2 regions of the Microbulbifer discodermiae genome follow, and region 1 is predicted to be linked to the other one. Evidence: predicted binding sites of a transcription regulator. Region 1 holds the regulator's gene; the other holds the start of a gene.
The links. Region 1 encodes sigma-54, which starts transcription at its own class of promoters, with help from an activator protein. Its sites were predicted from a motif close to TGGCACANNNNTTGCNNT; they were not measured.
Positions count from the first base shown of each region.

Region 2: the regulator sigma-54 is predicted to act here: its motif matches at 5,785-5,802, upstream of AB1S50_RS15885 (RtcB family protein).

Region 1 is NZ_JBFLAB010000001.1:95,910-103,742, forward strand. Features, by position in the region: gene lptC (LPS export ABC transporter periplasmic protein LptC) at 1-108, shown strand, start outside; gene lptA (lipopolysaccharide transport periplasmic protein LptA) at 95-637, shown strand; gene lptB (LPS export ABC transporter ATP-binding protein) at 733-1,458, shown strand; gene AB1S50_RS00400 (RNA polymerase factor sigma-54) at 1,708-3,150, shown strand; gene hpf (ribosome hibernation-promoting factor, HPF/YfiA family) at 3,759-4,049, shown strand; gene ptsN (PTS IIA-like nitrogen regulatory protein PtsN) at 4,053-4,514, shown strand; gene rapZ (RNase adapter RapZ) at 4,617-5,477, shown strand; gene AB1S50_RS00420 (HPr family phosphocarrier protein) at 5,509-5,778, shown strand; gene mgtE (magnesium transporter) at 5,995-7,362, shown strand; gene yjgA (ribosome biogenesis factor YjgA) at 7,399-7,833, shown strand, end outside.
Region 2 is NZ_JBFLAB010000054.1:20,935-28,767, reverse strand. Features, by position in the region: gene AB1S50_RS15940 (accessory factor UbiK family protein) at 46-294, shown strand; gene AB1S50_RS15935 (YifB family Mg chelatase-like AAA ATPase) at 336-1,823, shown strand; gene AB1S50_RS15930 (HNH endonuclease) at 1,880-2,437, opposite strand; tRNA gene AB1S50_RS15925 (tRNA-Arg) at 2,478-2,546, opposite strand; tRNA gene AB1S50_RS15920 (tRNA-His) at 2,564-2,638, opposite strand; tRNA gene AB1S50_RS15915 (tRNA-Asn) at 2,647-2,721, opposite strand; tRNA gene AB1S50_RS15910 (tRNA-Trp) at 2,729-2,801, opposite strand; tRNA gene AB1S50_RS15905 (tRNA-Lys) at 2,818-2,891, opposite strand; tRNA gene AB1S50_RS15900 (tRNA-Asp) at 2,911-2,984, opposite strand; tRNA gene AB1S50_RS15895 (tRNA-Met) at 3,601-3,676, opposite strand; gene rtcR (RNA repair transcriptional activator RtcR) at 4,034-5,638, opposite strand; gene AB1S50_RS15885 (RtcB family protein) at 5,859-7,091, shown strand.

The DNA.
Region 1 (7,833 bases):
ATTACCTCCGGCACCAGCATAACGGAAGGCATTGGTATGCACGCACTGTTGAAAGAGAATCGGGTGAAAATCCTCTCCGAGGTAAAGAGTACCTATGAAAGCGATTAGTTACCTGGTGCCGGCCTTGTGTGCGGCCCTGCCAATGCTTTCCGGGCCGGCACTGGCACTGCCGGAAGACCGGGAACAGCCGGTCAGGATTCTCGCACACAATCTGGACGCCGATGGCGGCACCAACCTAACCATCTACAGCGGCGATGTGGTGATCACCCAGGGGTCGCTGCAAATTCACGCAGACCGGGTCGAAGCCCACCTGAGTGAAGGGGGCAAAATCCGGCGGGTGATCGCGGTGGGCAAGCCGGCGCGCTTCCAGCAGCAAATGGCGCAGAGCACAGTCCCGGTCAAAGCCCGCGCCCAGCGTATCGAATACACTGTGAAAACCGCCGAGCTGCTCCTCACCGGCAGTGCCCATGTGGACCGTGACGGCAATACCCTGGCCGCCGAGCGCATTGACTACGATCTCAACAGTGAGCAGATGCAGGCCAAGGGACAATCCGACGGTGGCAGGGTTGAGATGATCTGGAAGCCGGAAACACAAAACAACGGGCAATCCACCGACGATACAGCCCAAAGCCAGTAACACCCTGCGCTGTTACCCTAGAAATTTGCGACCCGCTCCCCCTGGCACCCTGGGTGCCGCTGCAGGAGCCGGGTGGGAAGTAAGTGGAAGACACTATGCCGACGCTGAAAGCGTTACACCTCGCCAAGCAGTACAACAAAAGGAAGGTTGTACAGGACGTCTCGGTAAGCGTCAGCAGCTCCCAGGTGGTGGGACTGTTGGGCCCCAATGGCGCCGGTAAAACCACCTGCTTCTACATGATCGCAGGCCTGGTACGGGCCGATGCCGGACAGGTGATGATCGACAATCTGGATATCACCCGCCTGTCGATGCACGGCCGGGCGCGCAGGGGTATCGGCTACCTGCCGCAGGAGGCATCGGTGTTCCGCCGCCTGACGGTGCGCGACAACATTCTCGCCATCCTCGAGACACGCCGGGACCTGAGCAGGGCCGACCGCCTGCAGCAACTGCGTGAACTGATGCAGGAATTCAATATTACCCATATCGAAAAGAGCCTGGGTATGGCGCTTTCGGGTGGCGAGCGTCGCCGGGTGGAGATAGCCCGCGCGCTGGCCACGGATCCCGACTTCGTGTTGCTGGATGAACCCTTTGCCGGGGTGGACCCCATCTCCGTCAAAGACATCAAACAGATAATTCGCCATCTGCGCGATCGCGGTATCGGGGTCTTGATCACGGATCACAATGTACGCGAAACGCTGGATATCTGCGAAACCGCCTACATAGTCAGTGAGGGCCATATCATCGCCGCCGGCACTCCGGCGGAAGTACTGGCCAACCAGCAGGTCCGGGAGGTCTATCTGGGTCACGAGTTTACCATCTAGCTGGTTGTCGAAAGCCCTCCCTGGCTTCCCTCAATCTGGCGTGTCCGCAACCCCTCCACGGCAAATCAAGTAGCTCACGCTTGATTTGCCGCGGCCCGATTACATTGGGGCGCCCATATTTACCCAGCCTTTCCCTCGCCCATTCCAAGCGGCACAGTTATTGCTTGTAATTGACCAGTCAGGAGTTTAGTCTGCTTCCTCGTCTCCCTAAAGACGATTCCTCCGCCGACTCAGTGTGCGACTCCTGGTATGAAGCAGTCCCTGCAGCTAAAACTCGGTACCCAGCTGACCATGACCCCTCAGCTGCAACAGGCCATTCGCCTATTGCAGTTGTCGACGCCCGACCTGCAGCAGGAAATCCAGTCCATACTCGACAGCAACCCACTACTTGAGGCGGACCAGGAGGAGCCTTCCGAGTGGTCCGGGGAGCAGCGGGAGCCCGAGCGGGGTACCGACAGCAGCGATGAGCGCACCACCGAAGAGGGCGACTGGAGCCAGGACATCCCCAGCGAGCTGCCGGTGGACACCCGCTGGGACGATATCTATGGCGGAGGCAGCTACAGTGGGGGCTTCGACACCGGGGACGAACTCTCCACCGAGCAGGGCAATGCCACCCCCGACAATCTCCGCAGCCATCTCTTGTGGCAATTGAACCTCACCACCCTCTCGGTGGAAGACAAGCGCATCGCGGAAAATCTTATCGACTGCATCTCTCCCAGCGGGTTTCTGCTCTCCAGCGTCGAAGAACTGGGCGCAGCACTGGGCGTCGACACCGACGATGTCGTGGCGGTGCTGAAAACGGTGCAACAGCTCGACCCGGCTGGCTGCGGAGCCCGCGATCTGCGCGAGTGTCTGCTGCTGCAACTGCGCCAGTTACCGGCAGACACCCCCTGGCTGAAACAGGCCCAGACCCTGGTAGGCGAGCACCTGCAGCTTCTGGGCAAGCGGGATTTTCGCCAGCTCAGCCGCCGCACCCGCCTCAGCGAGGCCCAGTTGGGTGAAGTCGTACGGCTGATCCAAACCCTCAATCCGCACCCTGGGATCGCATTTGACAATGATCAGCCCCAGTACCTGGTGCCCGACGTGGTGGTCACCCGGAAACAGCAACGCTGGCTGGTGGAACTGAACCCGGAAGCCACGCCGCGACTGAGAATCAACGGTAACTATGCCTCCATGATCAGGCGGGCCGACAAATCCAGCGACAATAACTTTCTGCGGGACAACCTGCAGGAAGCGCGCTGGTTTCTGAAGAGTCTGCGGAGCCGCAATGAAACCCTGCTGAAGGTCGCCTCCAGTATCGTTGACAGGCAGCGCGATTTTTTTGAACTGGGGCCGGAGGCGATGAAACCCATGATCCTGGCGGATATCGCCGAAACCATCGGCATGCATGAATCGACCATCTCCCGGGTCACCGCCAACAAATATATGCTGACGCCGCGCGGCACCTTCGAACTCAAGTACTTCTTTTCCAATCAGGTCAGCACCGATTCCGGGGAAGAGGCATCCTCAACAGCCATCCGCGCCATCATCCGCAAGCTGATCGACGCCGAATCACCCCGCAAGCCATTGTCCGACAATAAAATTGCTCAGGAACTCGGCCAGAGCGGGGTCAAGGTGGCCCGCCGCACCGTGGCCAAGTACCGCGAGTCCATGGGAATCCCCTCATCCAGCGAGCGCAAGAGACTGGTCTAGGGCCTGTTCACACTACCTGAGTTGGCCCTGCTGCTACTGATTTGGTGGCCTGTACGGCAGGAATTGCGCAATGTGGTGGACCCACATAAGCAATTTCTAACGCCGCAAGGCACGAAACCAGGGGCAGCCCTTCGGGTTGTGCCGGAAAAGGCGCCACTCTTCGTTGCTCGTCGCTCATTTGGAACAACCAAACTTCTCCCCTCGTGCCTCGATTGGCCCCTTTTCTGTCACAACAGGGCCAACTCAGGTAGTGTGAACAGGCCCTAGGAAACCCAATCGCTGAGAGATTATCGACTGGATTGTCGCCCTTGAAAACCTGTGCGATTACGCGAAATCGGTTACTTTTCAAAAGCTTGCAACGGTCTCCACCGGCGGTGGCACTGTCTCAGGACGCCCCGCCCCGCCAAGCTGCAAGACCCCCGGTTACAGCTCCGGGCCCGGGGTCACCAATTCGAGACACCAATCTGTCGCCGACAGATAAATCAACCCGGCGCATCTCCAAACCCCCGACTTTGAGTGTATCCTTCCATTTTGGCGTACTTCCTAGTAGGGTTGCCGCCCTGGCGGAGCTAGCGCCAGCAAGCAATACTCTCTTTGAGGAGAATTCCATGCAGATCAACATCAGTGGCCGCCACCTGGAACTGACCCCGGCTCTGCGCGATTACTGTCGTGAAAAACTGGAACGGCTCTCCCACCACAACGATTTGATCACCAGCGTCCAGATCACCCTGTCCATCGAGCGGGAGCTTCAGCGCTCCGAAGCGCTGATACACGTGAACGGGGCCGAAATCTTCGCCAATTCCGAAGCGGACGACATGTACGCTGCAATCGATGCACTGACCGACAAACTTGACCGGCAGTTGGTAAAACATAAAGAAAAGTTGCGCAAGCACCGCTAAGTTATGATCCTGGAAGCATTACTCTCACCCACCCTGAGTCTGTGCAAACTGCCGGGAAGCAGCAAAAAAAAGCTGCTCCTGAACATCGCCCAAGCCATCGCCGAACAGTATCCGCAACTGGACGCCGATACCGTGTTCAACCGGCTTATCGCCCGGGAGCGGCTGGGTTCCACCGGCATCGGTGAGGGAGTGGCAATTCCCCACTGCCGCCTCCCCGGTTGCGAAGGGCCCATTGGCGTTCTGTGTACTACCGACCCAGCAGTGGATTTTGACTCTGCTGACCGCCAGCCAGTCGACCTGCTGTTTGCCCTATTGGTGCCGGAAAACTCCGAGCAACAGCACCTGGAAACCCTGGCCGAGATAGCGGCACTGTTCAGCGACAGCCGGGTTAGAACCAAATTACGTCGAGCCCAGAGTGGCGACGAGCTGTACGCACTGGCAATTGACAGCGCTGCCGCCGCATAATGCACCAGTGGTGAGAATTATTGCCGCCCGGGACAGAGCTCAAACCCACCTGTCATACCCCGTTTGCATGAGGCGGCAAGCCAGTCACAAAGGGATTTCCCCATGCGCGTGGTCATCATCAGCGGTCGTTCCGGTTCCGGCAAGAGTTCTGCGCTGCAGTTGCTGGAGGACGTCGGCTTCAACTGTATCGACAATATTCCCGCCAGCCTGCTGCCGGAGCTGATCAACCGGGTCCGGGAACAGCAACGCGGAGAGGAGACCAGCCTGGCGCTCGGCATCGACGCGCGGAATCTGTGGCAGGACATCCAGCAGGCCCCGGAAGTCATCGAGAAACTGCGTACGAGCGGGGTCAAATGCGACGTCTTCTATCTGGATGCCCGCTCGCCGGTGCTGGTCCAGCGTTTCAGCGAGACCCGCCGCAAACACCCCCTGAGCGACAATCGCACCCATCTGGTCGAGGCGCTGAACCGCGAGAAGGAGCTGCTGGCCCCGCTCGCCGCCATGGCCGACCTGGTGATCGATACCAGCAGCCTCAGCCTGCACCAGCTCCGTGAACTGGTAAAAAACCGCGTCGTGGGCGACGACTCCCCCGAGATGGCAATACTGTTCCAGTCGTTCGGGTTTAAACACGGCGTACCGATTGATGCCGACCTGGTGTTTGACCTGCGCTGCCTGCCCAACCCCTACTGGGTGGCGGAACTGCGCAATAAAACCGGTCTCGATCCGGAGGTGGTGGAGTTTTTGCGCCAGCACCCGGAAACCGGGGCCATGCAGAGCGATATCACCCACTTCCTGCAGCGCTGGCTGCCGTCGTATCAGAAGAGCAACCGCAGCTACACCTGCGTAGCCATCGGTTGTACCGGGGGGCGCCACCGCTCTGTCTACATGGTTGAACAGCTGGCTGGGATATTCCGGGAGCAGTTCCGCAACATCCAGATTCGCCACCGGGAGCAACAGAAATAATTCGTCAATCCCCCGCAAGTCGCAGAAAAAGATGCTGAAAAACCGTCTGCTCATCGTCAATAAACTCGGACTGCACGCGCGCGCCGCAAGCAAGTTTGCGCAGACCTCCGCGCGCTTCGAGGCGGATATCAGGGTCCACTGTCGCGGCAAGTCCGTCGATGGCAAGAGTGTCATGGCACTGATGCTGCTGGCTGCAGCCAAAGGCACAGAGCTGGAACTGGAAGTGTGTGGTGCAGATGAGGATGTCGCGCTCGCCGCCATCAGCTCACTGGTGACCGATCGTTTCGGCGAAGCTGAGTAGAGATCAATCCCGCATATCATTGACCCGGCGACTCAAAAAGCTGCAGGGTACACGCATGTGCCAGCGCCGAACTGAGAGCGGCGCAGGCCCGGTGAGAAAGCCAGGCAATACGCTTTTCAACAAACTGGTGGTACCGCTATTGCCGACACTCGCGCCGGCCCGGGGTCGGCAGCTATAATTCCCGCCTCACCTCATTCCGGCAGCAAGGGGAAGCCTGTGTCCAACCCGCCTTCCGCGGAAATCCAGTTTCCCGCTCAAAATCGCCTCGGCGAACTGTTTGCCGCCCTGGACAGTGGTACCGGGCGCGAGGTGCGGCACATGCTCAGCACCCTGTCCCCGCAGAGTATCGCCCAGCTGGTGGAAAGCTCTCCACCCAAAATCCGCCAGGTATTGTGGAAACTGATCGACAAGGAGGTGGAAGGCGAAGTCCTGCAGGAACTGAGCGAAGAGGTACAGAGCCAGATCCTGGCAACCATGGACACCGAAGAGATGGTGGCCGCCATGGAGGGGCTGGACGCCGACGACGTCGCCGATATTTTGCAGCACCTGCCGGAGCGGGTAATGGCGGAAGTGCTGTCAGCGATGAGTGAAACCGACCGCCTGCGGGTGGAGAGTGTCCTCGCCTACGACGAGGAGACCGCCGGTGGTCTGATGAACACGGACACCATTTCCGTGCGCCCCAATCTCACCCTGGACGTGGTACTGCGCTATCTGCGCCGCCATGAACAGCTGCCGGAATCCACTGACAACCTGTTCGTGGTCAACCGCAAAGACCAGTATATCGGCCTGCTGCCATTATCCCGCCTGCTCACCAGCGATCCATCGATCACCGTGCGGGAAGTGATGAACACGGATGTAGACCCGATTCCGGCGGATCTCAGTGACACAGAGGTCGCACGGCTGTTTACCAAATACGACTGGATCACCGCCCCTGTGGTGGACGAGCACAAGCGTCTGCTCGGGCGGATCACCATCGACGATGTGGTGGATGTGATCCGCGAGGAGGCGGACCATTCGCTGATGAGCCTCGCCGGCCTGGACGAAGAGGAAGACACCTTCGCCCCGGTGCGCCGCACAGCGCCGCGCCGGGCCATCTGGCTGGGCGTCAACCTGCTGACTGCACTGCTGGCCTCCTGGGTCATTAATCTGTTTCAGGATACCATCGACAAGGTGGTGGCCCTGGCCGTGCTGATGCCCATCGTCGCCAGTATGGGCGGCGTCGCCGGCAACCAGACTCTGACGGTGGTGATTCGCGGCATGGCACTGGGGCAGATAGGCCGCAGCAATCTCAGCTGGCTGCTCAACCGGGAACTGCTGTCCGGCGCCCTCAACGCCCTGCTCTGGTCCCTGGTCCTCGGCGCCATCGCCGGCTTGTGGTTTAACGACAGCAGGATCGCCATCACCATCCTCGCGGCGATGGTCATCAGCCTGATTACCGCCGCGCTGGCGGGCGCCACACTGCCGGTAATACTGCGCGCGCTGCACATAGACCCGGCGCTGGCCGGGGGCGTGGCACTGACCACCGTCACCGACGTGGTGGGCTTCCTGTCGTTCCTCGGCCTGGCCACCTGGTTTTTTGCCTGACCCAGAGTTTTGATAAGACTGCAAAAGAATTTGTGTATGGAACAACCCGACGACTTTAGCGACTCCGGCGACGAACTGCCAAAAAGCAAGACCCAGGTCAAACAGGAAATGCACGCGCTGCAGGAACTGGGGCGCCGTTTAAGTAAATTGTCACCGGCACAGCTGGACACTATTCCCCTGGAAAATGATCTGCGCGAAGCGCTCGACACTTTGCACCGGATCAAGTCCAACGAAGCGCGACGGCGACAGCTGCAGTACATCGGCAAGCTGATGCGACGGGTCGATAGCGAGGCCATTGAAGTGGCCCTGAACCAATTCAGGGAAAGGGACCAGCAACACCTGCGTGTGGACCGCTTGGCGGAGGAGTGGCGCAGGCAGCTATTGGAGGGCGGCAAAGACGCGCAAAAGAAATTTTTTGATCGTTTCCCCCAGGCAGACCACCAACACCTGCGACAACTGGTGCGCGATGCC
Region 2 (7,833 bases), on a different contig from region 1:
ATCGCCCACAGCGACATCCCTGTTTCTATTGCCCGGGATCCACCAGTGCCTACAGACAAATTGCAACAACTACTCGACGAATTGCGCCGGCAGGGCACAGTGGTCAGCGGCGACCTGCGCGACGCACTTTCCGTGGCACTGGGAAAATTGCCGCTGGTATCACAGCAGGAGTTCGACACCCAGGTGGCCATACTGGAGCGAACGCGGGAAAAGCTGACGCGAATGGAAGAAGAGCTGAAAACCCTTGAGCAGGCGTTGGCCGACCAGCGGCAGGAGTCGTCGCCCAAAACCTAACCGGTACGGGCCGCTGCCCGGCAACACTCGGGAAAGACATTTTGAGTCTCTCCATAACCTACGCCCGCGCACAGCACGGGGTTTCCGCCCCACTGGTGACCGTGGAAACCCACCTCGCCAATGGCCTGCCCACCTTTAATATCGTCGGCCTGCCCGAAGCGGCAGTACGCGAGAGCCGCGACCGGGTGCGCAGCGCCATCGTCAACAGCCAGTTCGAATTTCCCCAGCGCCGCATTATTGTCAATCTGGCCCCGGCTGACCTGCCCAAAGAGGGTGGCCGCTACGACCTGGCCATAGCACTCGGAATTCTCGCGGCCTCCGGGCAGGTGCCCGGCGAACAGCTACAGGAATGCGAATTTATCGGTGAACTCGCCCTGACCGGTATTCTGCGCACCGTGCCCGGCGCACTGCCCGCTGCCATTGCGTGCGCCCAAACCGGGCGAACCCTGATCGTCCCAGAGGAATCCGGTGCGGAAGCCGCCCTCGCTGAAGGTGAATGCCGTACCGCCCAATCCCTGTTGCAGGTTTGCGCACAGCTACATGGGCGCGAAGCCCTCCCCGCTGCGGCGGCGCGCGACACTCAAGCTGTACCCCAATGTGCTGACCTGGCCGAGGTCCGGGGCCAGTTGCGCGCCCGGCGCGCCCTTGAAGTGGCCGCCGCGGGCGGTCACAACCTGTTGTTTTTCGGTCCGCCGGGTACCGGCAAAACCATGCTCGCCAGCCGTCTTCCGGGCATACTGCCGCCCCTGCGCCGCCGCGAGCTGACCGAAGTCGCGGCGGTCTATTCCAGTGCGGGACTGGCGGAGCTCCGCCAGCGGCCCTTTCGCGCGCCCCATCACAGTGCCTCACCCGCCGCCCTGGTTGGTGGCGGCAGCGACCCGCGACCTGGAGAAATTTCCCTGGCCCACCGGGGCGTATTATTTCTGGACGAATTACCGGAGTTTCCCCGTCACGCATTGGAGATACTGCGGGAACCGCTGGAGAGTGGCGAAGTACGGATTTCCCGGGCGCGGGCCCAGGTCACCTTCCCCGCAGATTTCCAACTGGTGGCGGCCATGAACCCCTGCCCCTGCGGATATTTGGGCGAAGTCCGCTGCCGCTGCACACCGGATCAGATACAGCGCTATCGCGGCAAGCTTTCAGGCCCCTTGTTGGACCGCATCGACATGCATGCCGAAGTCACCAGCTTACCCGCCAGTGAATTGCAGCAGGCGCCACCCGGTGAGCCCTCCGCAAGCGTAGGGGAGCGGGTCGCGCGGGCAAGGACACGGCAACTGGAACGGCAGGGGAAAATCAACGCCCAACTGGCCGGCGCCGAACTGGATAAGTACTGCCCACTGGGGCCCAGAGAGCGGGCATTGCTAAGCCGTTCGCTGGAGCAACTGGGACTGTCTGCCCGCAGCTACCACCGGGTGCTTAAAGTCGCCCGCACCCTGGCGGATCTCATCAATATGAAAAATATCGGCACCGAGCAGATTGCAGAGGCACTGGCCTACCGGAATCTGGACAGGGCCCAAACAACCTGCTAGGTAGCCACAGCTGTTTGGGCCCTGTTGTGACAACACTTCATAGTGCGATGGAAGGGTCAGCTGGCCAGCCAGTTGCGATTGTCACTGAGACCGGCACGCAAATACTCCATCTGGTCCACAATGATATTCCGACCCTCCAACAGTAATGCCTCAAACCTGTTGGGTGTAAAGGGCAATGCCAGCAATTCCATCTTTGCTTCTTCCGGTGTTCGCGCACCCTTTACATTGTTGCACCGACGGCACGCTGCACATGTATTTTCCCAGCTGTTCGCACCCCCGCGCGAAGTGGGGATGATATGATCGCGGGTCAATGCCCTGGCTGGGAATTTTTCACCACAATAGAGGCACAAATACTGATCCCTTGCGAAGAGGTTGGCGTTGGTGAGTGTCGGTGTTTTGCGGAAACCGCGGCCTTGAATTCCGCGACCGGCAATCACTGACGCAACGGCCAACTCCGAACGGGCGCCACAGCGGCGAGTACCACCGCGCAGTACGGAAGTGAGAGTGCCCAGTTCCCACAAAACCTGATCCTTGGCGTACAGGCGGGCAGCCTCTTCGAGCCGCATCCACGACTGTGGCATTCCAGCGGCGTCGAGGTAGAGTACTTGTTCCATCACCTTGGTCCTGTCAATTATTCTTAATGCAATTTTTGCTTGGTACTCCCGGCAGGACTTGAACCTGAAATCCCCAGCTTCGCACGCTGGTGCCTTGCCGTTTGGCCACGAGATCAAAAGAAAATATGGGGTGACCTACCGGAATTGAACCGATGTATACGGGAGCCACAATCCCGCGCCTAACCATTCGGCCAAGGTCACCACAAAACTGGCTGGCGAGGACGGGATCGAACCGCCGATCTCCCGGTTAACAGCCGGGCGCATTACCACTCTGCTACTCGCCAAAATTGACACGTCGGGCAGGCCTCAAACCTGCAACCTGCGGTTTTGGAAACCGCTGCCCTGCCAATTGAGCTACCGACGTAATTTAAATCACACTGTAGGAGGCACGGGAATCGAACCCGCCTGTGCCGGATTAAAAGTCCGGTGCCTAGCGCCGATCGGCCAACCTCCTACGCTGCACTCTAAAATAGTGCCCGGTGCGGGATTCGAACCCGCGGTATCCTGCTCGACGGGTAGATGCGAAAAGCCTCTACGCGAACCGGGCATAACAGGCCACTGCCCCATACTAAAAAAGCGACCAAATTGTAAAAAAACAGCTGGGTGTCAGTGCCAGCGCACTTTTAGCCCGCCAACAAAAAACCCGGATGGCGGGGAGCCAACCGGGTTCAATCGTTTTTTGCGATCTTATCCGGTTGGCGTATAGCCGACCGGACAGGCCAAGCTACACTTCTATGTGAAAACCATTCTGAATCCTGATCCCTTTCCCAGGATTAAATGGCCAATGTATAAAACGATTGGGCAGCAAACAGGTACAGGAGTTTAGCCCCAGGCCCCGGGTCTTACCGCATAATTGCTGATATCTGTTAAACACTGCTGTCACCTTAAAAACTCGCGCTGCCGATATCGACTTTAACTTTACTCCAACAAGTCAACCACTTGCTGTCAATTGCTTTTTAAGTTACCACAAAAATTTATCTGACAACACTTTCTTCTATAAAAAATTCTTATTTTTCAACAGGTTAACTATTTGCAACCCGAGTGCTATCCCACCGTATCCGGTATCTCGAAAAATTGGGCTCGGGGCCAGTTGCGGCGCTGATTCATGCGCTCAGGTTTGTCCCGTTTCAAGCACTTTCGTAGGCATAGTATCCTTAAAAAATTGGTGGTCCGCAGCAGACTCGAACTGCTTCCCCCCCCTTATGAGGCAGGCGCTCTTACCAGATGAGCTATCGGACCTCAACAAACAAAAACCCCCGGAGGCGAACCTGCGGGGGTTTTTAGTACCAACTCCAGAAGGCTCGCAGCCTTCTGAAATGCAGAAGGCAGTTAACGCGGATTTATCTCCACACATATCAGGTGCCACCGCTGCCCGGCCGGGGCGGTGTCAACACCTGAATTTATATGCGTACGTAAATTTCTCACTAACTTCCTCCAAAAAATCGCTGCAACTATAGCGGATAAAAATCGCCAGCGCTACCATAGTTGGTTATTCCAGAACTTCCCCAATATTGCCCTGCTAAATAAGTTGGCGGGTTCACCTGCTGCAAATACGTACCACCGCCGGGCGAACGTCGACGCAGACCCGCGCAGCTATCAGTTTTTGTCTTTTGACAGCTGTTCAAACCTGAGCCCGTATTTCTCCAATAACTGACGCACCCGGTGGGAGTCGTTACTGGATTTCTTCGCAGTCCGGCTCACCCCGAAGAGTTTTCTTCCGGCCTCCGCCATGGAGTTGGACGCCTGGCATACCTGGATAACACCGGCGAGCTTGATCTGGTCATAGTAATCCATAGTCTCGCAGCGCCCGGGACCGAGCAAACTCTCGATGCATTGCCGCAAATCCGCCGGGGACTGATCGCGCCTCCGCCACTTGTGCCGCAGCCGCTGAATCTCCTCCTCCACTACGGCGGTAGTGATGCGACCGCCGTCAGCCAGGGTGCCCATACGGACAATACTGGCATTGAGATCGCGAAAATTGGCGGGCCAGGTGGCTTCCGGCGAGCAACCAAAGCGCAGGTAAGCTGCCCGCGCCTCCTTGCTGAAGGACACAACATAACCGGATTTTCTTGCGAAGGTCTCCAACTCAAACTCGATATTGGGCTCCAGGTCTTCGATACGTTCGCGCAGGGAGGGTAACCGGTAGGTCCATAAGTCGATACGTGCCAACAGGTCCGCACGGAATTTCCCCTCGCAACTGAGCTGGGCCAGGTCCCGGTTGGTGCCGGCAATAAGCTGAAAGTTACTTGTCACTTCCCGGTCTGCGCCAAAAGGCATAAAGCACTTGTGCTCCAGTGCACGGAGTAACATCGCCTGCTCATCCAACCCCAGTTCGCCGATCTCATCGAGAAACAGTAAGCCTTTATCGGCTTCCATCAGCAAACCGGGGCGCTGGGTGGTGGCGCCGGTAAAGGCACCCTTGCGATGGCCAAACAGGGCCGACATGGCATTTTCACCCCGCAGCGTAGCGCAGTTAACCGCCACCAGACCGCCCTCCAGCTGCCCGCGCTGTTTGCGCAGCTCAAAGATTCGCCGCGCCAGCTGGGACTTGCCCGCTCCGGTGGGGCCGGTGATCAGGATGGGCGCATCGGAACGGATGGACACTTGCTCCACCTGTTCGATCATGCGGTTAAAAGCCGGGTTCTTGGTCTCGATTCCACCTTTCAGATAGCTGGTGCCCTCCCGGTGCTCCTTTTGGAAACGGGAGGCGATCTGGTCGTACTTGGATAAATCCAGGTCGATCACCTGGTATTGCCCGGGCAGATTACTGTTATTGCGCGCCGGCGCAGTCTGCAACAAACGCCCGGGAAAATAGCCGGCTTCCGTGAGGAGGTACAGGCAGATTTGAGTCACATGGGTGCCAGTGGTGATATGCACCAGGTACTGCTCGTATTCGGGCTCGAAGGTATAGGCGCGGGCGAAATCCAGTAAGTTGCTATAGACGCTTTCAAAATCCCAGGGGTCGCGGAAGTTCACCCGGTGGTGGACCACCTCTGTTTCCGGGGAGACCCGCGCTATATCTTCGGTAACCTGATTTGCCAGGCCCTGAGCGTGGTTGTCGAACAGAAGTTCCAGCCGATCGATCAACAGGTCATCGTGCTGGCACATGGAAATATTGGGTCGCCACTTGTCCCAGCGCTTGTCGCCCTTACCGCGCCGGTCCTTACTGGTACCAAGAATGCTGATAGCTATTGTTTTCATGCTATCCAGAATATAAGACATCTATCAAAAAAGATATATTCATAGGACTTATCACCTGTCTATAAATTGCTCTGCGTAATTTCTTATGAAAAAAATATCCATAAAAAACATATAGTTATGGTCAATCAGAAAATAACTGCGCAGGTTGGCATCCTTTTCGCTATATCAGTGACAAACCAAGCCTATGAACAAGCAGAGCATTATCAAAAGGAGAGACACCATGACGCCCATGTCGTATGAAGTCATGCAGGCGGGTGGGGTACCCATTAAGTCCTGGACTCTGGGTGTGCCCTTCGAGGAGGAGGCGAAGGCGCAGCTGTGCAACATCTCACGCATGCCGTTTATTCACAAATGGGTGGCGGCCATGCCTGACGTGCATCTGGGCAAGGGCGCCACTATCGGCAGCGTGGTACCGACCCTGGGTGCGGTGATCCCCGCCGCGGTGGGCGTGGATATCGGCTGCGGCATGATGGCGGTCCGCACCAGTCTCAGCGCGGCACAGCTGCCGGACAACCTGGCCGGGGTGCGCAGTGCGATTGAGCGCGCCGTGCCCCACGGCCGCAGCGCGGGCCTGCGGGGAAAAAGAGGGCGGGACAAGGGCGCCTGGGCCGATGTGCCGGAAGATGTGTCGGCTGGCTGGGCACCCCTGGCGGCCCGGTTTGAAGCGCTGAAGGAGCGGCATCCGGTGTTGAAAAATACCAACAACATCAACCATCTGGGCACGCTCGGCACCGGCAATCACTTTATCGAGATGTGCCTGGATGAGCACGGCAGTGTATGGCTGATGTTGCACAGCGGTTCCCGTGGCGTGGGCAACCGTATCGGCACCTACTTTATCGAACAGGCCAAGCGGGATATGGAGCGCTGGCATATTCAGCTGCCGGACAGAGACCTGGCGTATTTCCCCGAGGGCACAGAGCACTTCGACGAGTATGTGCAGGCTGTGGAGTGGGCGCAAAACTTCGCCCGCATCAACCGCGAAGTAATGATGGCACGGGTGATCGGCGCCGTGACCCAGGCATTGGGTATGCAGTTCGACGCGCGACAGGAAGCGGTGAATTGCCACCACAACTATGTGTCCCGCGAGCACCACTACGGCAAAGACGTACTGGTGACCCGCAAGGGCGCGGTGCGGGCGCGCGCCGGTGAAATGGGCATTATTCCCGGTAGCATGGGCGCAAGATCTTTTATTGTGCGCGGGCTGGGCAACGAAGAGAGCTTTTGTAGCTGTAGTCACGGTGCAGGGCGGGTCATGTCCCGCACCAAGGCAAAAAAACTGGTGTCACTGGAAGAACACCTCGCCGCCACCGCCGATGTGGAATGCCGCAAGGACGCCGGCGTGATCGACGAGACCCCTTCAGCCTACAAGCCCATCGAGAAAGTTATGGCGGCACAGAGGGACCTGGTGGAAATCGTTTACACCCTAAAGCAGGTGGTTTGCGTCAAGGGTTAATATGCCCCCACCTGTTGACACAGGGGCGTAGACAGCAGGAATAGGGGAGCGGGCAGTCACTAGCAGGTTGTTGAAAAAGGCATCCTGCCTGTTTCAAAACACGAAAAGCGAAAAATGTGATTTTCACTTTTCTCCCAAAATCAACGACTTAGGCGTCGCCGATTTTGCCGGAACATCCATATTCCGGTAGCAGGCGTCGAAATTCTTCGAATTTCAACAGCCTGCTAGGGTTACCGCTCCCACAACAGCGTTTGGGCGGTCTTGTTCAGTCAGCGGAACCGGCTCTGTATGCCGGCCCGGCACCACTGTCACTGACAGCGGGTGTACCGACGGGATAAGTCCTCAAACATCAACTTTGTAGCTCAGTTGGGTAGAGCAATCGACTTGGATCGATCTGTCGCAGGTTCAATTCCTGCCAAAGTACCGTCGTCTCAAAAACGACTCCCTGGTAAAGGCGAGAGCCTGGGGTTCGAATCCCCACAAGCTGAAATATCTTGTTGAAATCTAACCGGGGCCCGGATGCCGTTTTAAATATTGGAAATCCAACCTTCACAGGTTGGTGGCCCATATGAAGCGGCCCGCTGGCTACAGTGTCGCCTTTCGTGGGTTTGCACGATGCGACCTGGAAATACGTTTTAAGAGGGTGCTCTTGGGGCCAGGGATAGCAACTCCCGGACTCAGGACGAGTCGAGCGGGAGCCCCTCTAAAACCGCTGTTTCCAGGTTCCATCCTGTACAAACGA